DNA from 3 places in the Aquamicrobium sp. genome. Region 3 is predicted to be linked to each of the others. Evidence: predicted binding sites of a transcription regulator. Region 3 holds the regulator's gene; each other region holds the start of a gene.
What was found. The regulator PhoB, encoded in region 3, activates phosphate uptake and scavenging genes when phosphate is short. The targets are predictions, from matches to a motif close to TGTCATNNANCTGTCAT.
Positions count from the first base shown of each region.

Region 1: a site for PhoB is predicted at 7,728-7,744, ahead of ugpB (sn-glycerol-3-phosphate ABC transporter substrate-binding protein UgpB). Genes of this name have one in related genera too.
Region 2: a site for PhoB is predicted at 8,757-8,773, ahead of M9945_RS10125 (RNA degradosome polyphosphate kinase). Genes of this name have one in related genera too.

Region 1 covers NZ_JAMLIE010000006.1:248-10,659, reverse strand. The annotation lists gene M9945_RS21360 (microcompartment protein) at 1-174, shown strand, start outside; gene M9945_RS21355 (hypothetical protein) at 180-662, shown strand; gene M9945_RS21350 (ABC transporter ATP-binding protein) at 730-1,530, shown strand; gene M9945_RS21345 (ABC transporter ATP-binding protein) at 1,527-2,243, shown strand; gene M9945_RS21340 (branched-chain amino acid ABC transporter permease) at 2,247-3,131, shown strand; gene M9945_RS21335 (branched-chain amino acid ABC transporter permease) at 3,202-4,233, shown strand; gene M9945_RS21330 (amidase family protein) at 4,251-5,672, shown strand; gene M9945_RS21325 (phosphotransferase family protein) at 5,705-6,640, shown strand; gene M9945_RS21320 (phosphotransferase) at 6,654-7,577, shown strand; gene ugpB (sn-glycerol-3-phosphate ABC transporter substrate-binding protein UgpB) at 7,855-9,165, shown strand; gene ugpA (sn-glycerol-3-phosphate ABC transporter permease UgpA) at 9,237-10,118, shown strand; partial or broken gene M9945_RS21305 (glycerol-3-phosphate transporter) at 10,118-10,412, shown strand, end outside.
Region 2 covers NZ_JAMLIE010000001.1:2,022,867-2,033,278, reverse strand. The annotation lists gene aspS (aspartate--tRNA ligase) at 1-15, opposite strand, end outside; gene M9945_RS10150 (MFS transporter) at 234-1,469, shown strand; gene rnd (ribonuclease D) at 1,550-2,704, shown strand; gene M9945_RS10140 (hypothetical protein) at 2,716-3,624, opposite strand; gene M9945_RS10135 (D-alanine--D-alanine ligase family protein) at 3,837-4,913, opposite strand; gene ppx (exopolyphosphatase) at 4,960-6,474, opposite strand; gene M9945_RS10125 (RNA degradosome polyphosphate kinase) at 6,471-8,681, opposite strand; gene M9945_RS10120 (zinc-finger domain-containing protein) at 8,848-9,096, shown strand; gene M9945_RS10115 (FAD-dependent monooxygenase) at 9,121-10,320, shown strand; gene hdaA (DnaA regulatory inactivator HdaA) at 10,327-10,412, opposite strand, start outside.
Region 3 covers NZ_JAMLIE010000003.1:338,819-349,230, forward strand. The annotation lists gene M9945_RS19075 (substrate-binding domain-containing protein) at 35-1,075, shown strand; gene pstC (phosphate ABC transporter permease subunit PstC) at 1,146-2,522, shown strand; gene pstA (phosphate ABC transporter permease PstA) at 2,519-3,853, shown strand; gene pstB (phosphate ABC transporter ATP-binding protein PstB) at 3,967-4,728, shown strand; gene phoU (phosphate signaling complex protein PhoU) at 4,740-5,447, shown strand; gene phoB (phosphate regulon transcriptional regulator PhoB) at 5,470-6,159, shown strand; gene ybgF (tol-pal system protein YbgF) at 6,345-7,289, shown strand; gene tilS (tRNA lysidine(34) synthetase TilS) at 7,319-8,680, shown strand; gene ftsH (ATP-dependent zinc metalloprotease FtsH) at 8,824-10,412, shown strand, end outside.

The DNA of each region.
Region 1 (10,412 bases), on a different contig from region 3:
GCGCTCTTCGCCTGCGTCGCGGCGAACGAGGCAGAGAAGGCCGCCCCCAACGCCGTCATCAACGACGTGCAGATGATGGGCGCGACGGGCAGGCTCTTCATCTCGGGCACCCTCGAGGACATGAAAATCGCGCGGGACACCATCACCGCGAAGCTGGAGGCCATCCAAGCCTGATCTACATGCAGTACGGGCCGTCGCTGCCGGTCTTCCGCGAGATCGGCGGCGAGTCGATCAACGGCGTGATCTATTCGACGGTGATCGGCGGCCTGCCCGACGAGTTCGCGGCGAACTACCGCGAGGCCTACAAGGCCAAGTTCGGCGCGACCGCCTCGTGGCTGACCGGGTCGCAGACCTACGACGCGCTGTGGATGTACTCGATCGCGGCGGCGGTCGCCGGCGGTCCGGGCGAGCCCTTCGACGGCGAGCAGGCCCGCAAGATCGCCGCGATCCTCAAGCGGATGGTCTATCGCGGCGCCAGCGGCTCCTTCCGCTTCGATCAGGAAGGGCTGGTCGCGCTCAGCTATCCGACGCAGGTCAAGGACCCCTCGCTCGGCCTGCCGCACCAGTTCCTGCAGCATCAGGACTACAGGACCGAGCCGCGGATGATCGGCCCGGCGCTCTACGCGACGGACGAGTTCCTGCTGCCGCCCTGGCTCTCGTGATCTGGCGATCCGGGACAGGCACGGGCGCCCGCAAGCGCCCGTGCCGCGCCAGAATGGGAAGCAAGCGATGACAGAGAGCAAACCTCTGCTGATCTGCGAAGACGTCACCCGGCGTTTCGGCTCGCTGGTCGCCGTGGACAGGATGTCGATGAGCGTGGAGAAGGGCGAGATCCTCGGGATCGGCGGCCCGAACGGCGCCGGCAAGACCACGTTCTTCGACGTGATCACCGGCATCACCCCCGCCTCGGGCGGGCGGATCGTCTTCGACGGCCACGACGTGACGCGGATGAGCGCCGACCGGCTCTGCCAGATCGGCATGGCGCGGACGTTCCAGCTCAACGCCGCCTTCGACCACATGACCGTGCTCGAGAATGTCGAGATCGCCGCCTATTACGGCCGCGCGCCGCGCCTGTTCCCGGGCCTGCGAATGGGAAGCGAGACGCGCAAGGCCGCCACCGACGCGCTGGATCTCGTCGGGCTATCGGGCAAGGCGGGCAAGCTGGTGGCGGAGCTCCCCGTTCTCGACCGCAAGCTGCTGATGATTGCCGGCGCGATGGCGACGCAGCCGAAGATCCTGTTCCTCGACGAGCCGGTCGGCGGCCTCAACTCCGACGAGATCGACTTCGTGATCGACCTCGTGCGGCGGCTGATGGCGGGCGGGCTGACCGTCGTCCTGATCGAGCATGTGATGCGCTTCCTGCTCGCGCTGTCGAGCCGCGTGCTGATCATGCATCACGGCAGCCTGCTTTTCGAAGGTCCGCCCGCGCAGGTGGCCGAGAACGACCGCGTGGTCGAGGTCTATCTCGGGCAGGGCACCCGCGAACGGCTCAAGAAGCATTTCGCCGTCAGCGTGGAGGCAACGCCATGAGCGCGGCCCCGGTTCTGCAACTCAGCGACGTGCGCTCGGGCTATGAAGGCATCGAGGTGCTGCGCGGCATCTCCCTCTCGATCGCGGCCGGGGAGCTCGTCACCGTGGTCGGGCCGAACGGCCATGGCAAGTCGACGCTGCTGCGGACGATCTCCGGCCTCGTGCCGCTGCGCTCGGGCGAGATCCGGCTCGACGGCGTGCCGCTCGACCGGCATGTCCATCACACGGCGGCGCGCGGCATCGCCCATGTGCCGCAGGGCGACCTGCTGTTTCCCGGCATGACCGTGCACGAGAACCTGCTGATGGGCGCGTTCCTCTGCACCGACCGGGCCGAGCGCAACCGCCGCCTCGACGAGGTCCACAGCCTGCTGCCGAAGCTGGCCGAGCGGCGCAACCAGTTCGTCTCGACCCTTTCGGGCGGCGAGCGGCGGATGGTCGGAGTCGGGCGCGGGCTGATGATGGGCGCGCGGATCATGATGATCGACGAGCCCTCGCTCGGCCTCGCGCCGCTGGTGATCGAACAGATCTACGAAGTGATCGCGGCGCTCGGCAAATCGGGGCGCACGATCCTCCTGATCGAGGAAAACCCGGCCCGGGTCGCGGATATCGCCGACCGGCTGTTCCTGCTCGACAACGGCGCGTTCATCTGGTCGGGGCCGCCCGCGGAACTGCTCGCCAGCGACGAGCTCATCTCGGCTTATCTCGGGGGGTAGGCGATGAACACCTTCTATTCCGTCCTCGTCTCGGGCCTGACGGTCGGCGCGCTCTACGCCATCGCGAGCATCGGCCTGTCGCTGGTCTGGGGCGCGCTCGGCGTGCTGAACATGGCCCATGGCGCGCTGCTGACGCTCGGCGGCTACGTCGCCTACGGCGTCATCACCTCGGCCGGCCTGCCGATGCCGGTCGGCATCCTCGCCTCGGTTCTCGTCGGCGCCCTGGCGGGTGGGCTGATCTATGTGCTCATCGTGCGCAACGTGCTGCGCCAGTCCGGCGCGGATTTCGAGGCCAATGTGATGATCGCCACCGTCGGCGTCGCCATCGCGCTGGAGAACGGCATCCTCCTGTGGTTCGGCGGCAAGCCGCTGAAGCAGCCGGTGACGGTGACGGGCTCGTTCTCGATCGGCGGCATGCACGTGCCCTGGCAGAACTTCATCATCATGGTCGCGGCCGTGATCGCCATGGCGCTGATCGCCTCGGTGCTGAACTACACCCGCATGGGCCGCGCGATCCGCGCCACCGCACAGAACCGCGACGCCGCCCGGCTGCTCGGGGTCGCGGTGAGCCGGGTCTATCTCTACGTGCTGATGCTTTCGGGCGCGGTGGCCGGAATTTGCGGCCTGCTGCTTTCGGCCCTCGTCCAGCTTTCGCCCTCGCTCGGCAATGACCCGATGCTCAAGGCCTTCATCATGTGCGTGGTCGCCGGCCTCGGCACGCTGCCGGGCGCGGTGCTGGTCTCGTTCGCGCTCGCGCTGCTCGAGGCCTGGGTCCAGTACGCGTTCGGCGCCCGCTGGGGCTTCCCGATGCTGCTCTGCGCGGTGGTCCTGGTGCTGATCTGGCGGCCGGGCGGATTGCTGGGCCGCGTCCAGCCGAGGCGGATGTGATGCGCGCCGCCCCGCCTTTCCAGCAGTGCTCGCCCGCTCTCCTCGCTGCCGAACGGAAGGAGCTTCACAGATGACATCCATGGCTCCCCCTTCGGGCAGGGCGGACCTGATCATCGCGCTGGCGCTGGTCGCGGCCGCCACGACGCTGCCCTTCGTGGTCGAAAGCCGCTACGTGCTGGGTCAGGTGGTGCTTGCCCTGTTCTATGCCTGCATCGCCTCGCAATGGAACCTCGTCTTCGGTTTCGCCGGCATCTTCTCGCTGGCGCCGCTCGCGATCTTCGCGGTCGGCGGCTACGCCACGGCGATGTTGTGCTTCTTCCTCGGCTGGTCGGTCTGGGCGGCGCTGCTGCCGGCGGCGTTCGTCGCGGCGCTGTTCTCGATCGTGATCGGGCTGGCCTGCCTGCGGCTCACCGGCGTCTATGTCGCGCTGCTGACGCTCGCGGTCACGCAGGTGATGTACCTGCTGATCGTCACCGACACCGACTGCTTCGTGATGGTCGGCACCGTCTGCCGCCAGCTGACCGGCGGGCCGAGCGGCTTCTCGCGCTTCGGCGATCTCGGCATGCGCGAATTGCTGCGCGGAAGCTGGATGATCGGCAATTACGCGGTGGTCTGCACCTTGTTCGCCCTCATCATGGCCATGACCTGGGTGATCCTGAAAAGTCCGATGGGCCATGCCTTCCGCGCCATCCGCGACAATCCCGGCTATGCAGTGGCGCGCGGCATCAACCGCTTCCGCGTCCAGATGCTGGTCTTCGGCATCTCGGCCTTCTTCATGGGCCTCGCCGGCGGCGTCTATGCCGCGCATTTCCAGGTGATCGGCCCGACCATCCTGCAACTGCCGCAGCTGATGTTCATCATCGCCATCGTGGTGATCGGCGGGGTGGGCACCTTCTGGGGGCCGCTGGTCGGCACGTTCGTCCTCGTCGGCGCCGACGAGCTGATGCGCGAGGCGGGCGAGTTCCGCACGCTGGGCCTCGGTGTCATCATCGCCGCCGCCATCGTGCTGATGCCCAACGGGCTGGTCGGCAGGTTCCGCCAGCTCAGGCGCTATCTCGGCGCCGGCCGCAAGACCCCGCACTCCGAAGCAAACGGATCCTGAGCACCGGACATATGACGATGAGCTACCTGACCGAAATCTCCCGCCTCGCGACCCTCAGCCTCGCCGACCTGCGCGCCGCCTATCGCGAGGGCAGGACCGATCCCGTCGCGGTGACGCGCGCCATGCTCGATCAGGCCGAGCGGGTCAACGGCACGATCAACGCGCTCTACGGCATCCGCCGCGACGAGGCGCTGACCGAGGCCGAGGCCGCCCGCGCGCGCTGGAAGGCCGGCAAGCCGCTCTCGGATGTCGACGGCGTGCCGGTCTCGATCAAGGACAGCGTTCCGGCGGTCGGCATGCGCTGGCATCACGGCTCGGCGCTGCATGGCGACGGCATCCTGGGCAAGGCCGACGGCATCCCGACCCGCAAGCTGAAGGCGGCCGGGGCGATCATCCTCGGCAAGGGCACGATGCCCGATTTCGGGCTGAGCGGCTCGGGCGTCTCCGGCTCGCACGGGATCGTGCGCAATCCGTGGGGCACCGCCTGGAACACCGGGGGTTCGAGCGCCGGCGGCGGCGCCTCCATCGCGGCGGGGATCGGCATGATGTCGGTCGGCTCGGACATCGCCGGATCAGTGCGGCTTCCCGCCTCGCATTGCGGGCTGGCGGCGCTGAAGCCCACGCAAGGGGTGATCCCCCACGCGCCAGCCTCGACCGTGCGCTCGGCCGGCCCGATCACGCGCCGCGCCGCTGATCTCATCGAGTGGGCCCGGCTGCTGAGCGGGCCGGACGAGGACGACCGGTATTCGCTGCTGCTTCTCGGCCAGCCCCAGCCGGCAGGCTGGACGAATGGGATAACCGTAGGCACCTGCGCCGATTTCGGCTTCGGCCCCGCGGTCGAGCCCGAGGTCATCGCCTGCTTCGACGCGGCCGTGGAGGCCATGGGCCGCATCGCCGGGCGTGTAGAGCCGGTCAGCGCCGATTACGGCTTCGACGCCTATCTGCCGATCGACGATTCCCTCAAGCTGCGCGGCTGGTACGAATATGCCGCCGCCGATGCGGTGCACCGGGCGCGGGCGCCGAAGGAGCTGGTCGACTGGTTCGCCGAGGCCGAGGCGTGGACCCCGGCCCGCATCCGCGAGTTCGAGAGCGGCATCGAGCGCGGCGTCGCCGGCACGGTGGCGCTGATGCGGGGCGTCGATTTCCTGCTCACCCCGGTCATGCCTCTGGTGAACTGGCCGGCCGACCGGCGTGGCCCGGTCTTCGGCATGCCGCTGCGCCACACGACCTTCACCGCGCCCTTCAACCAATCGGGCCATCCGGCGGTGTCGCTCTGCGGCGGCTTCGACGGCCGCGGCCTGCCGATCGGCATCCAGATCGTCGGTCACCGGCTCGACGACCTGCGGCTGATGGAGCTCGCGGCCGCGCTGGAGACCGAGCTCGACGTGATGAACCGCTCGGGCCGGTCGTGGCCGGTCGAGCCGGTCGTCGCCCACTGAAGAACCAACACGGGAAGGGAGGATCGACCGAAATGTCCGACAGGGAAACCGAGGCCCGCGCGATCGCCGGGAAAGCACTGGGTGCCGCCCCCGAAGACTTCGCCAGCCCCTTCACGGTGCTGGCCTCGCCGGCCTGGCGCGGGATCGAGAGCGATATCCGCCGCGCCTCGGCGGGCGACAGGGCCGTGATCGTGAAGCACTATCTTCCCGATACCGCTTTCTATGCCGATCCGGCCCGCGCCATCGAAGCCGCGCATCATGCCGCGGCTGTCGGCGCGGGGCCGAAGGTGCTCGGCGACGACGCGGCGAGGGGCCTCGTGGTGTTCGAGGCGCTCGGCGACGGCTGGCGCTGCGGCGGGTTGCAGGACGTGGTGGTGCCCGAATTGCGCCGCGCCGTCATCGCGGCCAAGAAAGCCTTTCAGAACGGACCGAAGCTCAACCGCGACGCCTCGATCTTCGCCGAGATCCGCGAGCTGGCGGCGCTGGCCGCGCAGAAGGGCGCGCGGGGCCACCGCCATCTCGACACGTTCCTTGCGGTGATCGGCGAGGCGGGCGCGAAGATCGAAGCCGCCGGCTTCGACCTGAAGCCCTGCCATCGCGACGGCAACAGCGCCAATCTGATGATCGGGCCGGACAACCGCGTTCTGCTGGTCGATTTCGACCTTTCCGCCAATGCCGATCCCTATGAGGAGCTCGGCTGCTGGCTGATCGAATTCTTCGACTGCGAGCCCGAGGCGCGCGCGGGGTTCGAGGAGTGGGAAGGGCGGTTCGACGAGGGGCTGTTCCAGCGGGCGATGCTGTACGGCATGGCCGACGATCTGCGCTGGGGACTGATCGGCTCGATCCTGGCGGCGACCTCGCCGCGCCGCTCGCTGGAATTCGCCAAATACGCGTCCTGGCGCTTCATGCGCCTCGAAACCATGGCGCTCGGCGCGCAGGCCGCAGACCGCCTGCGCCGCGCCGTCTGAGGGAGGTCGAGAGATGAGTGCAGCAACACAGGAACAGGTCGCCCGCGCCATCGACTCCGTGCCGGGGTGGAGCCGCGACAGCGTCCGCGCCCGCCCGCTGATCGGCGGATTGCTGAATTCCAACTGGCTGGCCGAGCATGAGGGCGAGACCTACTTCATGAAGGTCTACGGCGTCGGGTCGGAGAATTTCGTCAACCGCGACCTGTCGATCGAGGCCGCGCGCGCGGCCCATGCCATGGGGATCGCCCCGGCGGTCATCCACTACGACGTCGCGGCGGGGGTCGAGGTGTGCCAATTCCTGCACGGCTACCGCGCGTCCACCAATGCCGATTTCGTCCGGCGCGACTTTCAGGAGCGGGTGATCGACCTCTACGCGACGTTCAACGCCGGCCCGAAACTCTCGGTGACCAAGGACGTGTTCGAGATGACGGACGAGCACATCGAGCAGGGGGCCGAGGTCGGCGCCATCCGGCCGGCCGATTTCGACTGGCTCTGCAAGGAATATGGCCGCGCGAAGGAAGCCTTCCACGCGTCGGGCCTCGATATCGTGCCCTGCCACAACGATCCGATGCCGGGAAATTTCCTCGTGCCCGACGGGCAGGAGGAGGTCTCCGACATGAAGCTCGTCGACTACGAGTTCGCCTCGAACAACGAGCGCGCCTACGAGATCGGCGTCTTCCTCGGCGAGATGTTCATCGACCCCGCCACCTCGCAGGAGCTGATCGAGCGCTATTACGGCGAGATGCGCCGCGACCTCCTCGCGCGGGTGACGGTGGCGCGGGCGGTGGCGGACATGAAATGGGGCTCCTGGGCGGTGCAGCAGCGCCAGCTCTCCGGCTGGGATTTCGACTACCAGAAATACGGCATCTGGAAATACGCCCGCGCGCGGATGCTGTTCAACCATCCCGACTGGAACGACTGGCTGTCCTGGATCTGAGGCGGCGATCCATGATTTCCGGGTCGAGGTGATGCCCAAAACTGGAGGATGTTTCGCCAGTTGCGCATGCGGATTTTCGTCTTGATTTCGGTTTCCGTTTAATCGTCTGTGGATTAGCGGATACGAAATTTCACGAAGACGAAACAAAACTGTTGTGTAACTGTCATGGAGCGTCAATACTTCCGACTGCGGAACCGGGTCGCGGCTGCGCAAAGGCGTCTGTCCAGGCGCAAAGCCGCGAGTCGGCCCTTTCGCCAACTAGATTCGGGAGCGTAACATGAAGACCCAGGGCTTCGCGGCCGGCATCGCCGCAACGTTTACCATTTTGTCGACTTCCGCCGCTTTCGCCGTTACCGAGATTTCCTGGTGGCATGCGATGACCGGCGCCAACAACGAAGTCGTCGAGACACTCTCCAAGGAATTCAACGAAAGCCAGAGCGACTACAAGGTCTCGCCCGTGTTCAAGGGCACCTATCCCGAGACGCTGAACGCCGGCATCGCCGCGTTCCGGGCGAACCAGGCGCCGCACATCATCCAGGTGTTCGACGTCGGAACCGGCGTGATGATGGCCGCGGAAGGCGCGGTGAAGCCGGTGGCCGAAGTGCTCTCGATGGGCGGCACCGAGTTCGACAAGAGCCAGTACCTGCCGGGCATCGTCGCCTACTATTCGAAGCCGGACGGCACCATGCTGTCCTTCCCCTACAATTCCTCGTCGCCGATCCTCTACTACAACAAGGACGCCTTCGAGAAAGCCGGCCTCGACGCCGGGAACCCGCCCAAGACCTGGCCCGAGGTTTTCGAGGCGGCGAAGAAGATCAAGCAGAGCGGCGCGGCCCCGTGCGGCCTCACCTCGACCTGGCTGACCTGGATCGGCCTCGAGAACTTCACGGCCTGGAACAACCTCCAGTACGGCACGCAGGAAAACGGCCTCGCCTCGACCGATGTCGAGCTGACGTTCAACACCGAGCCGTTCGTCCGCCACTTCCAGAACTTCGCCGACCTCGCCAAGGACGACACCTTCCGCTATGGCGGTCGCACGTCCGAAGCCAAGCAGCTCTTCCTGTCGGGCGAGTGCGCGATTATGACGGAATCGTCCGGCGGCCTCGGCGACGTGATCAAGTCGGGCCTCAACTACGGCCTCGGCCAGCTGCCCTACTATGACGACCTCGAGGGCGCGCCGCAGAACACCATCCCCGGCGGCGCCAGCCTCTGGGTCTTCGGCGGCAAATCCGACGACGAGTACAAGGCCGTCGCGGCCTTCTTCGAATTTCTGTCGCAGACGGATATCCAGCAGCGTCTGCATCAGGTCTCCGGCTACCTGCCGGTGACGCTCGCCGCCTACGAGGCGACCAAGTCCTCCGGGTTCTACGACGAGAATCCGGGCCGCGAGATCCCGATCCAGCAGATGATGGGCAAGGAGCCGACGGCCAACTCCAAGGGCGTGCGGCTCGTCAACCTGCCGCAGGTCCGCGACATCCAGAACGAGGAGTTCGAGAAGATGTTGGCCGGCGACCAGAGCGCGCAAGCCGCGCTCGACAACGCCGTGGAACGCGGCAACGCCGCCATCCAGCAGGCCATCGGCAACTAGAAGGCGGCTTCCGCCCGACGACCATCCGCGCCTTTTCGCGCGGATGGTCGCAGCCATGTCGAGGAGGCCACTTGTCGCCGCGCGTCGTCTTCCCCAACAAACTGCTGCCCTACCTGTTGCTGGCGCCCCAGCTCGCCATCACGCTCGTCTTCTTCTACTGGCCGGCAAGCCAGGCGCTCTACCAGTCGGTGCTGCGCGAGGATCCGTTCGGGCTCAACAGCGCCTTCGTCGGCCTCGCCAACTTCCGCCGGGTGCTGAGCCAGCCGAGCTATATCGACAGCGTCCAGACCACGGCGATCTTCTCCGTCGCCACCGCGCTGCTTGCGATGGTGGTGGCGCTGCTGCTCGCGGTGATGGTCGACAAGATCATCAAGGGGCGCGGCTTCTACCGCACGCTGATGATCTGGCCCTACGCGGTCGCCCCGGCGATCGCGGGCATGCTGTGGCTGTTCATGTTCAACCCGACGATGGGCACCTTCGCCTACATGCTGCGCTCGGCCGGCTATTCGTGGGACCCGCTGCTCAACGGCCCGCAGGCCATGACGCTGGTCATCGCCGCCGCCGCATGGAAGCAGATCAGCTACAACTTCCTGTTCTTCGTGGCGGGGCTTCAGGCGATCCCGAAGACGCTGATCGAAGCGGCGGCCATCGACGGCGCCGGGGAGACCAAGCGGTTCTGGACCATCGTCTTCCCGCTGCTCGCGCCGACGACCTTCTTCCTCGTCGTCGTCAACATCGTCTACGTCTTCTTCGACACGCTCGGCATCATCGACGCCGTGACCGGCGGCGGCCCGGCCAAGGCGACGGAGACGCTCGTCTACAAGGTCTTCCAGGACGGCAAGCTCGGCGGCGACCTCGGCGGCTCCAACGCGCAATCCGTGATCCTCATGATCATCGTGATCGCGCTGACCTCGATCCAGTTCCGCTACGTCGAACGCAAGGTGACGTACTGATGGTCGAGAATCGCCCCTTCGGAAACATCCTCGCGCATCTCATCCTCATCGCCGGCGTGCTGGTGATCGTCTTTCCCGTCTACATGGCTTTCGTCGCCTCGACCTGGGATCCGGCGACCATCGCCAACGGCAAGCTCGGTCTGTTGCCCGGACCCTACCTCGTCGAGAACTACAGCCGCATCCTGTTCGAGGGCACGGGTCGCACGACGCGCGCGCATGTCGACGTCATGCTGCTCAATTCCTTCGTCTCGGCCATGATAATCGCGACCGGCAAGATCGCGATCTCGCTGATCT
Region 2 (10,412 bases), on a different contig from region 3:
GCGGTAACGATGCATGGGACGGTCTTTCCGCTTATCTGAAGAGGCTTTCATGGGGTGTTTCCGCCGTCGCGGGCGGCCGCCCCGAATTGCGCCGGAAAAGCGCATGAGAGGCTCGATTTGTCAAGGCAAGGCGGCTATTGCTGGCTGGCCCAGTAGACGCATGCGCCTGTGCGTGGCATCGCCCGCCGCACGTCCGTATGGTGGGCATGCGCCCCTTCCCTCCCGGCGGTGACATGAACGGCCTGAGACCCCTCATCCCGATCCTGACGACAGCCGGCATCGTTCTCGGCGGCAACGGGCTCCAGGGTACGCTGATCGCGCTGCGCGGCGCGCATGAGGGCTTCTCGCCCACCGACATCGGCTTCATGGGAACGGCCTATTTTTCCGGCTTCCTCATCGGCTGCCTCGTCATCGTCAGCATCATGCGCGGCGTCGGCCATATCCGCGCCTTCTCGGCGCTCGCGGCGATCGCGGCCTCGGCGACGCTGGTGATGGCCATCATCATCGACGTGACGCTGTGGACGGCGATGCGCTTCATCTCCGGCTTCTGCTTCGCCGGCCTGTTCACGGTGATGGAAAGCTGGCTCAATTCGGGCGTCTCAAACGACAACCGGGCGCGGGTGCTGTCGCTCTACCGCGTCATCGACATCGGCGCCGTCACCGGGGCGCAGTTCCTCATTCCGGCCATCGGCGCGGAAGGCTTCGCCATCTTCGCGGTGATGGCGATGATGATCGCGCTCTCCCTCGTCCCGGTCTCGCTCGGCGACCGCTCCAACCCGGCCCCGCCGGAAGGCGTCAAGCTCGACCTCAAGCGCGCCTGGGCGATCTCGCCCGTCGCCGCGCTCGGCTGCATCGCCATCGGCGTCACCAACAGCGCCTTCCGCACGCTCTCGCCGGTCTATGCGCAGGACATCGGCTTCGACACCGCCGACGTCGCCACCTTCGTCAGCGTCTCGATCATCGGCGGCGCGCTGATCCAGTATCCGCTCGGCTACGCCTCGGACCGGCATGACCGGCGCACGGTGCTGCTCATCACCACGACGCTGGCGCTCGCCGCCGCGGTCGCGCTCAGCCTGTTCGCCGGCAGCGGGCGGCTGGTCAACTTCGCGCTGGTGTTCGTGTTCGGCTCGTTCGCCATGCCGCTCTATTCGCTGTCGGCGGCGCATGCCAACGACCGCGCGGGCAAGAACGAATATGTCATGATCAACGCGGCGCTGATGCTGTTCTATTCGCTGGGCGCCATCGTCGGGCCGTTCGCCGCGGCGAGCGTCATGCAATGGTTCGGCCCGCAGGCGCTGTTCCAGTTCTCGGCCGCCGTCTATGTCGTGTTCATCGCCCTCATCGTCTGGCGCATGCGGGTGCGCGCGCCGGCCAGCGCCGAGGAGCGCGGGCGCTTCACCGCGCTGTTGCGCACCTCGACGATCTTCGCCCGGCTGGCCCACTGGCGCGGCAACGACAGGAAAAGATGAACCGTAGATGACACGAATAGGCTTGACGCGCCGGGCCGCGACTGGAATTGAGGCGATACGTGCCGCAATGTGAAACCTCGATGCCGCTGATTACCCGCCAGGAAGACCTCGAAAACGTCCTCGAACGGCTTGCCCGCTCCGATTTCGTCACCATCGACACGGAATTCATCCGCGAGACGACGTTCTGGCCGGAGCTGTGCCTCGTCCAGCTCGCCTCGCCGGACACGACCGCGCTGATCGACCCGCTCGCGCCGGGCATCGACCTTGCGCCGTTCTTCCGGCTGATGGGCGACGAGAGGACGATCAAGGTGTTCCATGCCGCGCGGCAGGACATCGAGATCATCTTCCATCTCGGCGACCTGATCCCCGCCCCCGTCTTCGACACGCAGGTGGCGGCGATGGTGTGCGGCTTCGGCGACAGCGTCTCCTACGACCAGCTCGTACAGAAGGTGACCGGCGAGCGCATCGACAAGTCGTCGCGCTTCACCGACTGGCGGCACCGGCCGCTTTCCGACAAGCAGCTCGACTACGCGCTGGCGGACGTGACCCATCTGGTCGACGTCTACCGCCACCTGCGCGACCGGCTGGAGCGCGACGACCGCGCCCACTGGCTGAACGAGGAGATGCAGGTCCTCACCGCGCGCGAGACCTACGACCCGCACCCGGACGACGCCTGGAAGCGGCTCAAGATGCGGGTGAAGAAGCCGCAGGAGCTGGCGGTGGTGCAGGCGGTGGCGGCATGGCGCGAGCGCGAGGCGCGCGAGCGCAACGTGCCGCGCGGGCGCGTCATCAAGGACGACGCCATCTACGAGATCGCCCAGCAGGGGCCGCGCGACGCGGCCGCCCTCGCCCGGCTGCGCACCACGCCGCGCGGCTGGGAGCGTTCGGCGACGGCCAATGCGCTGCTCGCCGTCGTCAACGAGGCGCTCGACCTGCCGAAGGAGAGCCTGCCGAAGCTGCCGCGCCATGTGCAGCAGCCGGAAGGGACCAGCGCCGCGGCCGAGCTCATCAAGGTGCTGCTCAAACTGGTGGCCGAGGAAGAAGGCGTCGCGCCCAAGGTGCTGGCCTCGTCCGACGACATCGACCGGATCGCCGCCAGGGGCGAGGACGCCGACGTGCCGGCCATGCATGGCTGGCGCCGCGAGGTGTTCGGCGAAAAGGCGCTGGCGCTGGTGCGCGGTGACGTCGCGCTCAAGTTCGACAAGCGCCGGATCGCGGTGTTCGACACGAAGTAGCCGCCGGCGCTCTAGGAGGCCGGCCGCTTCGCCTTTCGCCTTGCATGGACGACATCCGCTGCCAATGAAGCGGTGAGGATCAGCAACCCGCCGGCGGTCGGCCACGACCACGCATAGGCCGGCGACAGGCCCTCGATCACGAAGGTCAGCGCCGGAAGCGCCGCCATCGTCACCATGACGGTGTAGGGATCGCAGCGGCGTATGCCGAATTGCAGCAGATAGAGCGGGATCAGCACGCCGACGAGCGCGACGGCGGGCAGCAGGAACGCCAGCCCGGGCGTCCATGCGAGGCTTGCGGGGTCGAGCCCGAGGCTCAGGAGCAGCGAGGCGGGAACCACCGCGTAGAAGCGGTGGGCGAGCACCGCGCCCGGCTGCCAGCCTCGGTCCATCAGGGTTCGCGAAGCGACGGTGATCGCCACCGCGCCGATGCCGGCGACCGCGCTGGCGGCAAGGCCGGGCAAGGGGCTGCCGCTCTCAGGGGAAAAGCCGCTGCCGCGCAGCGCCGAAACGCACAGGACGGCGCAGCCGGCGAGGATGCCGGCGCAGACGCCGAGCCGATGCATCGAAGGCCTGCCGCCGCCGGCGCGCCAAGCGATAAGCACGGCGAGGAGCGGCCCGATGCCTATGTTCACCGCGACGGCGATGGCCGGCTCGATCAGCTTGAGCGCGAAGAAGAAGCTGAGGAAGGTGACGGCGGTGGCGACGTTGAGGACGACGAGCGGCGCCCATGCCAACTCGCCAGCGCCCTTGCGGGCGAAAAGCAGGAACACCAGCGCCGTCAGCGAGAAGCTGACGAACACAAAGAGCGGCGACGGCACGGCGGTGAGCGCCGTCCCGTAGACGACCTTGCCGATCGCCTGCAAAAGCACCGCCGCCAGCACGACGGCGCGGCCGGCATCGGCCGGCGCGAGATTGCCCATGTCGAAATCCGGATTGCCTGTCGGTGAAGGAACCGCGTGCGTCGAGCGGCCGGAAAAGCCGCCGTGGATCGCCGCGCAAGACGCATGCTGCCCGCCTTCCTCAGAAGGACGGGACGGTAAGTCGCATGGAGCCGGTCGGATAAGCCATCAGGCGGATGTAGCGGCAAAGGGCGGGCCGGTCAACGCGCCGGTGTTGCGGTCGCCTTTGGGCATCAGGCGCTGCGCGCGGCGCGGGCCATCGCGTGGGCGATCAGGCGCTCGAGGATTTCGGCGTAGCCGACGCCGCTCGCCGCCATCGCCTTGGAATACATGCTGATGTCGGTGAAACCGGGAATGGTGTTCAGCTCGTTGACGAGGATGCGCAGGTCCGCGGTGACGAAGAAATCCGCCCGCGCCATGCCGTCGCAGCCGAGCGCCCGGAACGCCTGCGCAGCCATGTCGCGGACCTTGTCCTCGACGCCCTCGGGCAGCTCGGCCGGCACTCGCAGCGCCGCGCCGTCCGCGTCGATATATTTGGCGTCGTAGGTGTAGAAGCCGTGCGCCTCGGCCGGGACGATCTCGCCGGTGCGCGAGACGAACAGCGCGCCGTCCGGGGCCTCCAGCACGCTGCACTCGATCTCCCTGCCCCTGACGAACTCCTCGGCCAGCAGCTTGTCGTCGTGGCGGAAGCCTTCCTCCAGCGCGGCCCGGTAGTCGTCCTCGCTCGCGGCCTTGCTGACGCCGACCGACGAGCCCTGCCGCGCCGGCTTCACGAAGACGGGAAGCCCGAGCGCCTCAGTGAGGTCGCCGAAGGCGGGAACCGCGTCGCGGCGGATGGTGACGGCGCGCGCGGCGGGAATGCCGGCCTCGCGCAGCAGCCGCTTGGCGACGTCCTTGTCGAGGGCGACGGCGGAGCCGAGGATGCCGCAGCCGACCAGCGGCACGCGCGCCACCTCGGCCAGCCCCTGCACCGAGCCGTCCTCGCCGGGGATTCCGTGGAGGACCGGGAAGAGGATGTCGATCGCCGCCGTCTCGCGCGGCGCGCCGTTCTCCGGGATCGCGACCATGCGCCCCTCGCCGCCCGGCAGGAGGGCGAGCTGCGTCCCGCTCTGCGGCCTCGCCGGCGCGCCGTCGACGACGGCGCTTTCCAGCCATCGCCCGTCGCGCGTGATGAAGACCGGCACGACCTCGTATCGCGCCGGATCGAGTGCGCGGATGACGTTGGTGGCCGAAAGCACGGAAACGTCGTGCTCGGCGGAGCGCCCGCCGAACAGCACGGCGATGCGCGGCCTGCCGGATTTCCCGTTCATTGCGACCTCCCCGTCTGCATGGCGCCGACGCTTTCCCGAAATTGCTTTAATCCCCGACCACGATCTCCATCGGCCGGTCGAGCACCTTGGCGAGGATCGCCATGCGCGCTTCCGGCCGCTCGCCCATCAGGCCGGCATGGCTGGCCGGCACGACGAGGGAGAGCTTGCGCCCCTCGCCCTCGCGCCATTTCAGCTTGGGCATGATGCCCGGCATCGAGGCCGAGAACAGGTAGACCACGCGCAGCAGCGCGCCGAGGATGCGCGCGCGCTCGATATGGCGCGGGCCGGCGAGCGCCTTCATCGCCGGCGAGACGTCGTCCTCGTAGATGCCCTCGTGGCGGAACAGGTTGGCGAGCGCGATGAAGGCGCGGCCGGGATGGTCGATGCCGATGAAGGAGGCGTGGGCGATGATGTTGAGCGACTGGGTGCCGCGATATTCGGGATGCGCGCGCCAGCCGATGTCGGCGAGCAGGCAGGCGGCCCGGCGATAACGGGCGTCGTCCTCGGTCTCGTCGATGCCGAAGACGGCGAAGGCCTCGTCGGTCCACGCCGCCAGCTCGCGCGCATGGGTGACGGAGCGGGCGCGCAGGATGGCGAGCTCCTCCGCCGCCGAGATCAGCGGATCGCGCTCGCGCTCCTGCGGCGACAAGAGCGAATGGAGATAGCCCTCGCGCACGCCGAAGGCCGAGGCGACGATGCTTTTCGGCTGCATCGCGTCGATGATCTCGCGCAGCACCGCCGCACCGTAGGGCAGGAGCGCGCGGCGCGATTTCGAGATGCGCTTGGCGCCCTGCATCTGGGCGATGTCGCCGGCCATGACGAATTTGAGGAACTCGCCCATGTCGTCGAGCGGAAGCTCGTAATGGTGCATGACCGGCAGCGGGTAGCCGGTGGAAAGCATGTGGAGGCGGGCGAGGTTTCGCCACGTCCCGCCGACGCAGTAGAAGGCGCGGCCGCGCCCATCGGCGAGGAAATCGGCGCGGCGCAGCTCCTCGCGCGCGATCTTCGCCGCCGCGGCCGGCGATTCGCGCGACATCTCCTGAAGGCGCAGGCCGCCGAGCGGCAGGGTGATGCCGTCGCCGAAATCTTCGCCGGAGATATCGACCAGCTCGAGGCTGCCGCCGCCGAGGTCGCCGGCGATGCCGTCCGGCCGGTGGAAGGCGGAGATGACGCCCTGCGCCGAGTAGCCGGCCTCCTCGCGGCCGGAGAGGACCTGGATCGGCACGCCGAGGATGTCCTCGGCGCGGCGCACGAAATCCATGCCGTTCTCGGCCTCGCGCGCGGCGGCGGTGGCGATGGCGTGAAGCGAGACCGCGCCGGCCTGCTCGGCGAGTGCGCGGAAACGCCGCAGTTCCTCGACGGCGCGGCGCACCGCCTCGTCGTCGAGCCGGCCGGTCGAGACGATGCCGCGGCCGAGCCCGGCCATCATCTTCTCGTTGAAAAGAACGGTCGGCGAGCGCGCGACGCCCTCATAGACGACAAGCCGCACCGAGTTCGACCCGATGTCGATCACGGCGAGCGGCCGGCGGTCCTGGAGCCGGCCCTGTGATGAATGGATCATGCGGCCGGCGGCGCGCCGGTCTTCTTGCGGCGCTTGGGCTGGACGATCCGTTTCGGCGCGCTGGATTTCAGCGCGTCGCCCCGTCCGGACAGGCTCGGATTCGTCATGAAGTACTCCTGCGCGTTGAAGGGCTCCTCTCCCTCCTCGGGCGCGAGACGCCGCGAGGTGCCGTCCGCCAGTACTTCAAAACTCTGCTGATTGTCCATGATGTTTCCGAGCATGATCTGGCCGAGCACCTGTTCATGCACAGTCGGATTGGTGATCGGCACCAGCGTCTCGACCCGCCGGTCGAGGTTGCGCGGCATCATGTCGGCCGAGCCGATATAGACGATCGCCTCGTCGGACGGCAGGCCGTGGCCGTTGCCGAAGCAGTAGATGCGGCTGTGCTCGAGGAAGCGGCCGACGATCGACTTGACGCGGATGTTCTCCGACAGGCCCGGCACCTGCGGCCGAAGGCAGCAGATGCCGCGCACGACGAGGTCGATCTCGACGCCGGCCCGGCTGGCGTCATAGAGCGCGTCGATGACCTGCGGGTCGACCAGCGAGTTCATCTTCATCCAGATCTGCGCCGGCTTGCCGTTCCGCGCGAACTCGATCTCGGCGCCGATGTGGTCGAGGATGCGCTGGCGCAGCGTGAACGGGGAGATGGCGATGCCCATCTTCTGCGCCGGCTCGGCATAGCCGGTGATGAAGTTGAACACCTGCGCCACGTCGCGCGCCAGCGCCGGATCGGTGGTGAAGTAGGAAAGGTCGGTATAGATGCGCGCGGTGATCGGGTGGTAGTTGCCGGTGCCGAGATGCACGTAGTTGCGCAAGCGCCCGTCCTCGCGGCGCACGACCAGCGACATCTTGGCATGGGTCTTCAGCTCGATGAAGCCGAAGACGACCTGCACGCCGGCGCGCTCCAGGTCGCGCGCCCAGCGGATGTTGGCCTCCTCGTCGAAGCGCGCCTTCAATTCGACCAGCGCCGTCACCGACTTGCCGGCCTCGGCCGCGTCGATCAGCGCGCGCACGATGGGGCTGTCGTTCGAGGTGCGGTAGAGCGTCTGCTTGATCGCCACCACGTCGGGATCGGCCGCCGCCTGGCGCAGGAACTGCACCACCACGTCGAAGCTCTCGTAGGGATGGTGGACGATGAAGTCCTTCTCGCGGATGGCGGCAAGGCAGTCGCCGCCGCGGTCGCGCACCCGCTCGGGAAAGCGCGGGTTGTAGGGCACGAACTTCAGGTCGTCGCGCGGCAGGGCGACGATCTCCGAGACCTGGTTGAGCGCCAGCGGCGCCTTCAGGATCGAGATGCGCGAGCCGGTGAGGCCGAGCTCGCCGGCGACGAAATCGCGCAGCGCCTCCGGCATCTCATCGTCGAACTCGATGCGGATGACCTGGCCGCGCCGGCGGCGCTTCAGCGCGCTCTCGAACAGGCGCACGAGGTCCTCGGCCTCTTCCTCGACCTCGATGTCGCTATCGCGGATGATGCGGAACGTGCCCGAGCCCTTGACCTCGTAGCCGGGGAAGAGCTTGCCGATGAACAGGCTGACCGTGTCGCCGAGCGCGACGAAGCGCACGGTTCCCTTGCGGTCGGGCAGGCGGATGAAGCGGCGCAGCGCCGGCGGCAGGCGCAGGAGCGCCGTCATCTCGTTGCCGTCGCGCAGGTGGCGCAGTTGCAGCGCGATCGAGAAGCCGAGATTGGGAATGAACGGGAACGGATGCGCCGGGTCGATGGACAGCGGCGTCAGCACCGGAAACACCGTGTCCATGAAGTGTTCTTCGAGCCACGCCTTCTCGTCGCGGGCGACGGCGTCGGCGCGCACGACCTCGATGCCCTCCTTGCGCAGCAGCGCGGTGAGGCGCGCATAGGCGGCCTGCTGGTCCTCCTGAAGGCGGCCGACCTCGAGCAGCAGCAATTCGAGCTGCTGCTCGGGCGTGCGCCCGTCCGGGCTCTTGATGGCGATGCCCTCGCGGATCTGCCCGGCGAGGCCGGCGACGCGCACCATGAAGAACTCGTCGAGGTTGGCGGCCGAGATCGACAGGAAGCGCAGCCGCTCCAAGAGCGGGTGGCGCGGGTTCTCCGCCTCGTCGAGGACGCGGCGGTTGAACTGGAGCCAGGAGAACTCGCGGTTGACGAATCGGTCGGGGTTGCCTTCGGGCGCGGCGGCCAGCGCCTGCACCTTGCCCGTGAACTCGCTCGTTGCCGGTCGTGTCTCGTTCATCCTGCCACCTGATGCCATTCGCGTGACTGCATCAGCAGGCGCGCATTTCGTCAAGCTGCCTCCTGACAGGGTTTTGTGACAGTTTCATATCACGGCTTGCCAAGGCCGGCTTTATGCTGCAAACGCTGGCTCCAGGCACCGAGCTTAGAACATCCGGGAGCATGTCATGGCCGACCACCCGACAATTCCCCACTTCCAGAACGACGCGGGCCACGCGCTCATCGAGATCGGCGTGCGGGAATTCATGTGCGTGGGCGCGACGCCGCCCTTCGACCATCCGCACGTCTTCCTCGACCTCGGCGAGGACAACGAGATCGTCTGCCCCTACTGCTCGACCCTCTATCGCTACAATCCCGCGCTGCACGGCACCGAAACCAGGCCCGAGGGCGTGAGCTTCCAGCCGCGCGCCGCCTGAGGCCTCGGGCGCGGCCCGGGCGCGATGAACGTTCCTCCACGGCATGTCGCCATCGCCGGGGCGGGAATCGCCGGGCTGACGGCGGCGCTGTGCTTCGCCGAGCGGGGTTTTCGGGTTTCCGTCCTCGAACGAGCAGAAAAGCTCGAGGAAGTCGGGGCCGGCCTCCAGCTCTCCCCCAACGCGACTGTCATCCTGAAGCGTCTCGGCCTTCTCGAAGACGCGACAAGAGTCGCGGTCAGGCCCGTGTCCATCGAGCTTCGCCGGGCCGATTCCCTGCGCACCCTCGCCGCGGTGCCGCTGGGCGAGACCGCCCTGCGCCGGTGGGGCGCGCCCTACCTCACCATCCATCGCGCCGACCTTCACGACATCCTCGCGCGGGCGGTGCGGGCGCATCCGGCGATCACGCTCGAAACCGGCGTCACGGTCGGCAGCGCGAAACTCTCCGATGCCGGCAATGTCCTGTCGGCGACGCGGGCCGGCGTGGAGGATGAGATCGCCTGCGACCTCGCGGTCGGCGCGGACGGGGTGCGCTCGGCCCTGCGCGCGGCCGGCCCCCTCGCCCGGCCGGCGCGCTTCTCGGGCTATGTCGCGTGGCGGGCCATCGCGACGCCGCAGCTCTGCGCCGGCCTGATCCCGACCGACCGGGTGAGCGCCTTCCTCAATCCGCGCTTCCACCTCGTCGCCTATCCGCTGCGCGGAGGGCAGATCGTCAACCTCGTCGTCATCGGCCGGATGCCCGCGCCGACGGAATCGGGGGCCGGCGGCGAGCGGCGCATGCTGCCACCCGGCATCATCGCCGGCGCGGCCGACGACATCGACGCGCTCGCCGCCAATGTCGACGGCTGGCTGCCGTGGCCGATCGCCGAGGTCGATGGCGAAGCGTCGTGGATCGACCCGGCGGGCCTTGCGCTCATCGGCGACGCCGCCCACGCGATGGGCCCCTATGCGGCGCAGGGCGCGGTGATGGCGATCGAGGATGCGGCCACGCTCGCCGCCACGGTTGCCGCGCGGCCGGACGACCTCGCCGGCGCGCTCGCGCGGTATCAGGCGGTGCGGCGCGAGCGGGTGCGGCAGGTGGCGAAGCGCGGGGCCTTCAACCGCTTCGTTTGGCACGCCTCCGGCCCGGTCGCGCTCGGCCGCGACATCGTGCTGGCACTGCGCCGGGGCAGAAGCCTCGCGGCCGATCTCGACTGGCTCTACGCCTACGACGCCGAGACGGCCTGAGCCGGGTCAGGGCTTCCCTTCCTCCATCGCGGCCACCACCTGCGCGGCGAGCGCGCGGGTGATGCGGCTCTTGCGCTCGAGCGCGATGCGGT
Region 3 (10,412 bases):
GTCGACGGAATTTTCCGAACAGGAGTAGGCTCCAATGAACAAGTTCTTCCTCACCGTATCGACTGCCGCCATCGCCCTCGCGATCCAGTCGGGCGCCGCCCTCGCCCAGTCGCGCGACACCATCCAGATCGCCGGCTCGTCGACCGTCCTGCCCTTCGCCTCGATCGTGGCCGAGGAGTTCGGCAACGCCTTCCCCGAGTTCAAGACCCCGGTCGTCGGTTCGGGCGGCTCGTCGGGCGGTCTGCGCCAGTTCTGCGGCGGCGTCGGCGAGAACACCATCGACATCGCCAACGCCTCGCGCCGCATCCGCGCCGCCGAGGTCGAGGCCTGCAACGCCGCCGGCGTCAAGGACATCCGCGAAGTCCAGATCGGCTATGACGGCATCGTCTTCGCCACCAGCGCCACCAAGGGCGACTTCGCGCTCGAGCCGGTCCACGTCTTCAAGGCCATCGCCGCCCAGGTCGCCGTCGACGGCAAGCTGGTCGACAACCCCTACAAGAGCTGGAACGAGATCGACGCCTCGCTGCCCGACCAGCCGATCGCGCTGGCGATCCCGGCCTCGAACCACGGCACCCGCGAAGTGTTCGAGGAGCGCGTGATCGCCACCGGCGCCAAGGAAGCCGGCCTGCCGGAGCTGTCCAAGGAAGACCATGAGAAGGTCCTGAAGAACTTCCGCCAGGACGTCGTGGTCGAGATCGCCGGCGACTACACCGAGACGCTCGCCCGTCTCCAGGCCAACCCCGATACCGTCGGCGTCTTCGGCCTCTCCTTCTACGACCAGAACCGCGACACGCTGAAGGTCGCCACGATCTCCGGCATCACCCCCTCGCTCGACACCATCGCCAAGGGCGAGTACCCGGTTTCGCGCCCGCTCTACTTCTACGTCAAGGGCGAGCACATCGGCGTCGTCCCCGGCATCGCCGAATATGTCGAGTTCTTCCTCTCCGACCAGATGGCCGGTCTCGGCGGCACGCTCGAGAGCGCCGGCCTGATCCCGGCCCCGGCCGAGGAGACCGCCGAGGTCCTGGCCGCCTTCCAGGAAGGCAAGGCCCTGACCGCCGCGGACCTGAAGTAAGGGTTTCATCCCGATGGGGCGGGCCGGCGCCAGCCGGTCCGCTCCCCTTTCTCGTTGGGGACCCTCGCCCGTGAACACCACGATCGTTGCCGGATTGCTGCTGGTTCTTCTCGCCTTCGCCTATCAGACGGGATGGTCGCGCAGCACCCGCCTGGCGCCTGCAGACGGAGGGCGGCTGCATTCGCGCCCCGTCTATCACGGGGCGCTGGTGGCCATCTGGGCGCTTGCGCCTGCTCTTCTCATCCTCGCTCTGTGGGCCCTGTTCTCCGAGACAGCGAGCCGGGCGTGGATCATCGCCCAGCTTCCGCCCGAGATCGCCGCGCTCCAGGGCGTCGATCTCGAGGACGCCATCCGCCGCGTGCGCCAGATCGCCTCGGGCTTCGGCGTCGCCGGCGAGACCGCCCCTTACGAGAACAGCGCCGCGCAGGCGCTGGTCGAGTTCAACCTCCTGACCTTCGCCGCCGCGATCGCGGCGGCGGCCGGCACCGGCGCGATCGCGCTGTGGTTCGCGCGCGGCCGCATCACGCCGCGGCTTCGCGCCCGCAACGAGGTCGAGACGGTCGTGCGCCTCGCCATGATCGCCTGCTCGGTCGTCGCCATCATGACCACGGCCGGCATCGTCGCCTCGCTGCTCGCCGAGGCCGTGCGCTTCTTCACCTTCGTCAACCCGGTCGACTTCTTCTTCGGCACGGTCTGGCGTCCCGGCTTTTCGTCAACAGGCACCGGCGCGGGCGGCCAGTACGGCCTCCTGCCGCTCCTGTGGGGGACGCTGATGGTCGCCTCGATCGCCATGCTGGTCTCGCTGCCCATCGGCCTAATGACCGCGATCTACCTGTCGCAATATGCCAGCCCCAGGGTGCGCGACACGGTCAAGCCGATCGTCGAGATCCTCGCCGGCATCCCGACCATCGTCTACGGCTTCTTCGCCCTCGTCACCGTCGGCCCGTTCCTGTCCTCGGTCGGCCAGGCCGTCGGCCTCGACATCCGCGCCATCAGCGCCCTGACCGCCGGCTCGGTCATGGGCATCATGATCATCCCCTTCATCTCCTCGCTGTCGGACGACATCATCCGCCAGGTGCCGAAGGGTCTGCGCGACGGCTCGCTCGGCCTCGGCGCGACGCAGTCGGAGACGATCAGGCGCGTCATCCTGCCGGCGGCGCTGCCCGGCATCGTCGGCGCGTTCCTGCTCGCCGTCAGCCGCGCCATCGGCGAGACCATGATCGTGGTCCTCGCCGCCGGCAACAGCCCGTTCCTGCGCCTGAACCCCGGCGAGCCGGTCTCGACCGTCACCGTCACCATCGTCAACCAGCTCACCGGCGACACCGACTTCGCCTCGCCGCAATCGCTGGTCGCCTTCGCGCTGGGCCTGACGCTCTTCGCGATGACCCTCGTCCTCAACGTCGCCGCCCTCTACATCGTGCGCCGCTACAGGGAGCAGTACGAATGACCTCCGAAGAACGGCTCGCGCTCATCCGCGCCGGCCTCTCCTCCCGCCACGCCCGCGAGAGAAGGTTCCGCTTCTACGGCCTCGCGGCCATCGCCGCCGCGCTCGGCGCCGTCGTCATCCTGTTCGGCATGATCCTCGCCAAGGGCCTGCCGGCCTTCACCCAGGCCACGCTGACGCTCGACGTCGCCTTCGACCCCGCGATCGTCAAGGTCGAGGACAAGCCGCGGCAGCGCGAGGGCCAGTCGCCGGCCGATTACCGGCAGGAGCTGCTCGCCTGGGAGCGCAAGGTGACGATGCTGAACTGGAACCGCGTCGTCGAAGAGGCGGTGCGCGCGGCCGCCCCCGGCACCGAGGCCGATTCCCGCCAGCTCCTGTCGATCGTCGAGACCAACGCCCGCTTCCAGCTTCGCGACCTCTTCGTCGCCGATCCCTCGCTGCTCGGCAAGACGGTCGCGGTGAAGATGCTCGCCTCGGCCAATGCCGACAACTGGCTGAAGGGCAACATCGACCGCTCGCTGCCCGACGCCCAGCAGCAGCTTTCGGCCCCCGCCCGGGCGCTGGCCGACGAGCTGCGCGAGAAGGGCAACATCGACTTCGCCTTCGCCTGGCACATCTTCACCAACACCGATTCGCGCTCCGCCCCCGCCTCGGCCGGCCTCGCCGGCGCCTTCGTCGGCTCGCTCTACATGATGCTGGTGGTGATCGTGCTCGCCGTACCGATCGGCGTGATGAGCGCGGTCTATCTCGAGGAGTTCGCGCCGAAGAACCGCTTCACCGACCTCATCGAGGTCAACATCAACAACCTCGCGGCCGTGCCGTCCATCGTCTTCGGCCTGCTCGGCGCGGCGGTGTTCATTAACTACTTCCGCCTGCCGCTGTCGGCCCCGCTGGTCGGCGGCCTGGTGCTGACGCTGATGACGCTGCCGACCATCATCATCGCCACCCGCTCGGCGCTGCGCGCGGTCTCGCCCTCGCTCAGGCAGGCCGCGCTCGGCCTCGGCGCGTCGAAGACGCAGACCGTGTTCCACCACGTCTTGCCCGTCACCTATCCCGGCATCCTGACCGCGACCATCATCGGCGTCGCCCAGGCGCTGGGCGAGACTGCGCCGCTGCTGCTCATCGGGATGAACGCCTTCGTCGCCCAGGTGCCGGGCACGCCGCTCGACCAGTCCACCGCCCTGCCGGTGCAGATCTATCTGTGGCAGGGCAACGAGAACCGCAACTTCTTCGAGGCGCGCACCTCGGCGGCGATCATCGTCCTGCTCGGCCTGATGCTGACGCTGAACGCCATCGCCATCTTCCTGCGCACGCGGCTGGAGAAGCGCGCATGACCACGAACACCGGAACGGAGGCTATCGCCATGCACATGCCGGCCGAGAAGATCGTCCCTCAATCGGACCTCTACACCATGAAGTCGTCCACCATCCGCACGCCCGACGCAGACATGCGCCCGGCCCGCATCACCGCCCGCGAGGTCGGCGTCTTCTACGGCCCGAAGCAGGCGCTGTTCGACGTGTCGATCGACATCCCGGAAAAGGCCGTCACCGCCTTCATCGGCCCCTCGGGCTGCGGCAAGTCGACCTTCCTGCGCTGCCTCAACCGCATGAACGACACCATCGAGGGCTGCCGCGTCACCGGCACGATCCGCCTCGACGGCTCCGACATCGCCGACCCGGCGCTCGACCCCGTGGAGCTGCGCGCCCGCGTCGGCATGGTGTTCCAGAAGGCGAACCCGTTCCCCAAATCGATCTACGAGAACGTCTCCTACGGCCCGCGCATCCACGGCCTCGCCCGCGCCCGCGCCGACCTCGACGCCATCGTCGAGTCGAGCCTCCAGAAGGCCGGCCTGTGGAACGAGGTCAAGGACCGGCTGAACGAGCCGGGCACCGGCCTTTCCGGCGGCCAGCAGCAGCGCCTGTGCATCGCCCGCGCCATCGCCGTCTCGCCGGAGGTGATCCTGATGGACGAGCCGTGCTCGGCGCTCGACCCCATCGCCACAGCCCGCATCGAGGAGCTGATCGACGAACTGAAGCAGAACTTCACCATCGTCATCGTCACCCACTCCATGCAGCAGGCCGCGCGCGTATCGCAGCGCACCGCCTTCTTCCATCTCGGCAATCTCGTCGAGGAAGGCCCGACCGACATGATCTTCACCGGCCCGCTGGAAAAGCGGACGCAAGACTACATCACCGGCCGCTTCGGCTAGGAGGCACGACCATGGGGCAGCACACCGTCACATCCTTCGACGAGGACCTCGACGCCATCGACCGGCTGATCCACGACATGGGCGATCTGGCCGACGCGATGGTCGCGGCGTCCGCCCGCTCGCTGGTCACGTCCGACACGGCGCTGGCGCAGCGCGTCATCTCCGACGACGCGGTGATGGACGCGCGCCAGCGCGAGCTGGACGACCGCGCCATCACGCTGATCGCCAAGCGCCAGCCCGTGGCGCAGGATCTGCGCTCGGTCGTCGGCGCGATCCGCATGGCCGCCGATCTCGAGCGCATCGGCGACCTCGCCAAGAACATCGCCAAGCGCGTCGGCGCCGTCGGCGAGAACGCCACCCCGCGCGAGCTCTCGCACTCGATCGAAACCATGGCGCAGGCCGTGATCGCCCAGATCGACCGCGCCATCGCCCGCTACGAGGCACGCGACCACGAGGGCCTTGCCCGGCTGCGCGACGAGGACGAGAAGATCGACGTCCAGTACACGGCCGTGTTCCGCGAGCTCCTGACCTACATGATGGAGGACCCGCGCAACATCACCGCCTGCACGCATCTGCTGTTCTGTGCCAAGAACCTCGAGCGCATCGGCGATCATGTGACGAACATCGCCGAAAACGCCTATTATGTGCTGACCGGCCACCAGCTGCCGCTGAACAGGCCGAAAGCAGACGAGACGGTGATGGCGGTACGGCCGAAGTGACGGGCCCCGCAGGAAGCAGGACATGATCGCTCCGAAAATCATGGTGGTGGAGGACGAGGAGCCGCTCGGCGTCCTCCTGTGCTACAATATGGAAGCCGAGGGATACCAGGTCGAGGTGGTGACGCGCGGCGACGAGGCCGAGATGCGCCTGCGCGAGACCGTGCCGGACCTTCTCGTGCTCGACTGGATGGTGCCGGCCGTCTCCGGCATCGAACTGTGCCGCCGCCTGCGCCTGCGCGCCGAGACCGAGCGGCTGCCGATCATCATGCTCACCGCCCGCGGCGAGGAGACCGACCGCGTGCGCGGTCTGACGACCGGGGCGGACGACTATCTCGTCAAGCCGTTCTCGATGCCCGAATTCGTCGCGCGGGTGCGCGCGCTGCTGCGCCGCGCCAAGCCCGAGGTGCTGTCCTCGGTGCTCAAGGTCGACGACCTCGTCCTCGATCGCGAGACGCACCGCGTCCATCGCGGCGAGGCGGAACTGAAGCTCGGCCCCACCGAGTTCCGCCTGCTCGAGTTCCTGATGCAGCATCCCGGCCGCGTCTTCTCGCGCGGGCAGCTTCTCGACAATGTCTGGGGCGAGACGCTCTATATCGACGAGCGCACCGTCGACGTCCATGTCGGGCGGCTGCGCAAGGCGGTCAATCTCGACGGCCTGCCCGACGTGATCCGCACCATCCGCGGCGCCGGCTACGCCATCCGCGAGATCTGAGCGCGCCGGCAGGTCCGATCGTTCCGCCCCCATCGTTCCGGCACCGTATCGACGCCGCGTTTCCATGCCGCGCGGCGTCAATCACAATTTGGCCGAACTCGGCTGTGCTGATAAAAGGATGCCCGCGAACCGCGATCGGAGAGGATCGCGGACCAACCACAGGCAACCCGATGAAGAGACCAGACATGTTTTTGCGTTTTCTGCTGATCGGCGCCCTCGCCTTGCCGCTTGCGCTCGCCGCCGGCACGGCCGCGCGCGCGCAGGCCACCGATCCGCGCGTCGCCCAGCTCGAGGAGCAGGTGCGCCAGCTGAACGGCCTCGTCGAGGAGCTGAACTTCCAGCTCCTCCAGATGCAGGACCAGCTTCGCCGCATGCAGGAGGACAACGAGCTGCGCTTCCAGGAACTGGAGGAACGCCGCTCGGATGCGTCGGGCGCACAGCGCCCGCGCGACCATGCCGCGACCACCCCGCCGCCTGCCGCCAACGCACCCCCGCCGACGGGAAGCGGCGACGACGAGTTCTATGCCGCCGAAGAAGCCGTGACCGGCGGCGGCGCGCAGGTGCGCGGCGAGCCGCCGCGCAATCTCGGCAGCATCACCTTCGACGCCGACGGATCGCCGCGCGTCGCCATGCCGGCCGAGCAGCCCCCCGTTGGCCAACCCCCTGCCGGGCAGGTTCCGGTGGGACAGACGCAGGCCGCGCCGGCGCAGGACGGAACCACGGTCGCGGCGCTGCCGCCGCGCGGTGACGACGATGACGAGCTCTACCGCAACGCCTACGAATTCGTCCTGTCGGGCGACTACGGCACGGCCGAGGCCGGCTTCCGCGACCTGATCGCGCGCTTTCCCGACAGCGAGCATGCGGCGGACGCGCATTTCTGGCTCGGCGAATCGCTGCTCGCCCAGCAGAAGCCGCGCGAGGCGGCCGAGATCTTCCTCGCGGCCAGCCGCGACTTCCCGCAGGCGCGCAAGGCGCCCGACACGCTGTTCAAGCTCGGCGTCTCGCTCGTCGCCATGAACCAGCGCGACGTCGCCTGCGCCACCTTCACCGAAGTCCTGCAGCGCTACCCGCAGGCCAGCGCCGCGCTCACCGAGCGCGTGAAGCAGGAACAGGCCGCGGCCTCCTGCTGACGCTAGACGGGGGTCCCGGGACGACCGCGGTGGACCTCGACCCGCTTTCCCTTTTTCGCGATCTGGACGCCGGCGCCGTGCTGGCCGTCGCCGTTTCCGGCGGCAGCGATTCGCTGGCGCTCCTCCTCCTTGGCCACGACTTCGTCCGCCGCCATCGCCCGGCGCTGCGGCTGACCGCCGTCACCGTCGATCACGGCCTGCGCCCCGAATCCGCCGCCGAGGCGGCATGGGTCGCCGCCTTCTGCCGCCAGCGCGGCATCGCCCACGAGACGGTGGTCTGGCAGGGCGACAAGCCGGAAACCGGCCTCGCCGCCGCCGCGCGCGAGGCGCGCTACCGGCTCCTCGCCGATGCCGCGCAACGCGCCGGCGCATCCACTATCCTCGCCGGCCACACGCTCGACGATCAGGCCGAGACGCTCGCGATGCGCGCGGCGCGGGCAGAAGGCGCGGGCCAGGTGGGTGCAGGGCTGGCCGGCATGGCGCGGGCGACGCTTTTCGACGGCCGTGTCTGGATCGCCCGGCCGCTGCTGAGGACTCGCCGGCAGGCACTGCGCGACTGGCTTGGCCGGCGCGGCGTCGAATGGATCGACGACCCCTCCAACGACAATCCCGCCTATGAGCGGGTCCGGGTGCGCAAGGCGCTCGCCCATGCCGAGGTCGAAACGCTGGGCGCGGAGGCCCGCCGGCAGGCCCTTGCCCGGCAGGCGCTGGCCGAGCGCGCGGCGGCATGGATCGGGCGCTTCGCCAGCCGCCCGGCGCCGGGGCTGCTGCGGCTCGATCCCGCCTTCGCCGATGACGACGACGACGCGCGCGAAGCGGCGATCCTCGCGCTGCGCGCCTTGCTGGCCACTGCCGGCGGCACGCCCCGCCTGCCCGACCGCGCGCGCGTCGAAACCCTTCTGCGCCGGCTGGCCGACGGCGCGCCGATGCGGGCCACTTTGTCGCGCGCCGCCGTCGATACGCGCCGCGCCGGCGTCTTCCTGCGCCGCGAGGCGCGCAACCTGCCCTTCGTGCCGCTCGGCGCCGGGCCGGTCCTGTGGGACGGCAGGCTGCGCGCAACCGCCGCACCGGGCGCGCACGATCTGCATATCGGCCCGCTCGGCCACGACGGCGCGGCACGGTTTCCGGCGGAAACGCAAGCCGGGGTCCCGCCTGCGCTCGTCCGCGCCGCATGGGCGGCGGAGCCGGCGCTTTACTCCGGCAGAACTCTGATCGGGCCGCTCCTCGCCCCGGCCGCCGCCGGCGACAGCGTCCCGGCCTCGCCCACTGCGGCGCCTTTCGCGCGCTTCCTGACGGGTTTCGACCGGCCGCTGGCCGCCGCGCTTCAACGCCTTGCCGGCGCGCCGGCCCTGCCCTCGCCGCCTTGGCCGGAACACATTGGTCCCGGATAGATCGGCATCGACGCTTAACTGAAAAAGGCGGCCGCGCTTGGCAAGACCCCATGGGCTGCCTATGTTAGGGACCGCACCTCGCACATTCGGAAAGCCGCGCCCCGGCAAGGACAGAATTCCCCCGGGCGCCAACGGGAAACACGATGAATCCGAACTACCGAAACCTCGCGCTCTGGGCGATCATCGCCGTCCTCCTGATCGCGCTCTTCAACCTGTTCCAGGCGCCGCAGCAGCGCGGCATGGCGCGCGACATCCCCTATTCGGAATTCCTGCGCGAGGTGGACGCCGGCCGCATCCATACCGTGACCATCGCCGGCAGCCGCATCAGCGGCACCTATGGCGAGGCCAGCGGCGGGTTCCAGACCTATTCGCCGGGCGACCCGACGCTGGTCCAGCGGCTGGAGGAAAAGGGCGTCACCATCAACGCCCGGCCCGAGACCGACGGCTCCAATTCGCTGTTCGGCTACCTGATTTCCTGGCTGCCGATGATCCTCATCCTCGGCGTGTGGATCTTCTTCATGCGCCAGATGCAGTCCGGCTCCGGCCGCGCCATGGGTTTCGGCAAGTCCAAGGCCAAGCTGCTGACCGAGGCGCACGGCCGCGTCACCTTCGCCGACGTCGCCGGCGTCGACGAGGCCAAGCAGGACCTCGAGGAGATCGTCGAGTTCCTGCGCGACCCGCAGAAGTTCCAGCGCCTCGGCGGCAAGATCCCGCGCGGCGTGCTGCTCGTCGGCCCTCCCGGAACCGGCAAGACGCTGCTCGCCCGCTCCGTCGCCGGCGAGGCCAACGTGCCGTTCTTCACCATCTCCGGCTCCGACTTCGTCGAGATGTTCGTCGGCGTCGGCGCGTCCCGCGTGCGCGACATGTTCGAGCAGGCCAAGAAGAACGCGCCCTGCATCATCTTCATCGACGAGATCGACGCGGTCGGCCGCCATCGCGGCGCCGGCCTCGGCGGCGGCAACGACGAGCGCGAGCAGACGCTGAACCAGCTCCTCGTCGAGATGGACGGCTTCGAGGCCAACGAGGGCATCATCCTCATCGCCGCCACCAACCGGCCCGACGTGCTCGACCCCGCCTTGCTGCGCCCCGGCCGCTTCGACCGCCAGGTCGTGGTGCCGAACCCGGACATCGTCGGGCGCGAGAAGATCCTGAAGGTGCATGTCCGCAACGTGCCGCTGGCCCCGAACGTCGACCTGAAGGTACTGGCGCGCGGTACGCCCGGCTTCTCCGGCGCCGATCTGATGAACCTCGTCAACGAGGCGGCGCTGATGGCAGCGCGGCGCAACAAGCGCCTCGTCACCATGCAGGAGTTCGAGGACGCCAAGGACAAGATCATGATGGGCGCGGAGCGCCGCTCCAACGCCATGACGCAGGCCGAGAAGGAGCTGACCGCCTATCACGAGGCCGGCCACGCCATCACCGCGCTCAACGTGCAGGCCGCCGACCCGCTGCACAAGGCCACCATCATCCCGCGCGGCCGCGCGCTCGGCATGGTCATGCAGCTCCCCGAGGGCGACCGCTACTCGATGAGCTACAAATACATGATCTCGCGCCTGATCATCATGATGGGCGGGCGCGTCGCCGAAGAGCTGAAGTTCGGCAAGGAGAACATCACCTCCGGCGCGGCCTCCGACATCGATCAGGCCACCAAGCTGGCCCGGGCCATGGTCACGCGCTGGGGCTTCTCGGACAAGCTCGGCCAGGTCGCCTATGGCGAGAACCAGGAAGAGGT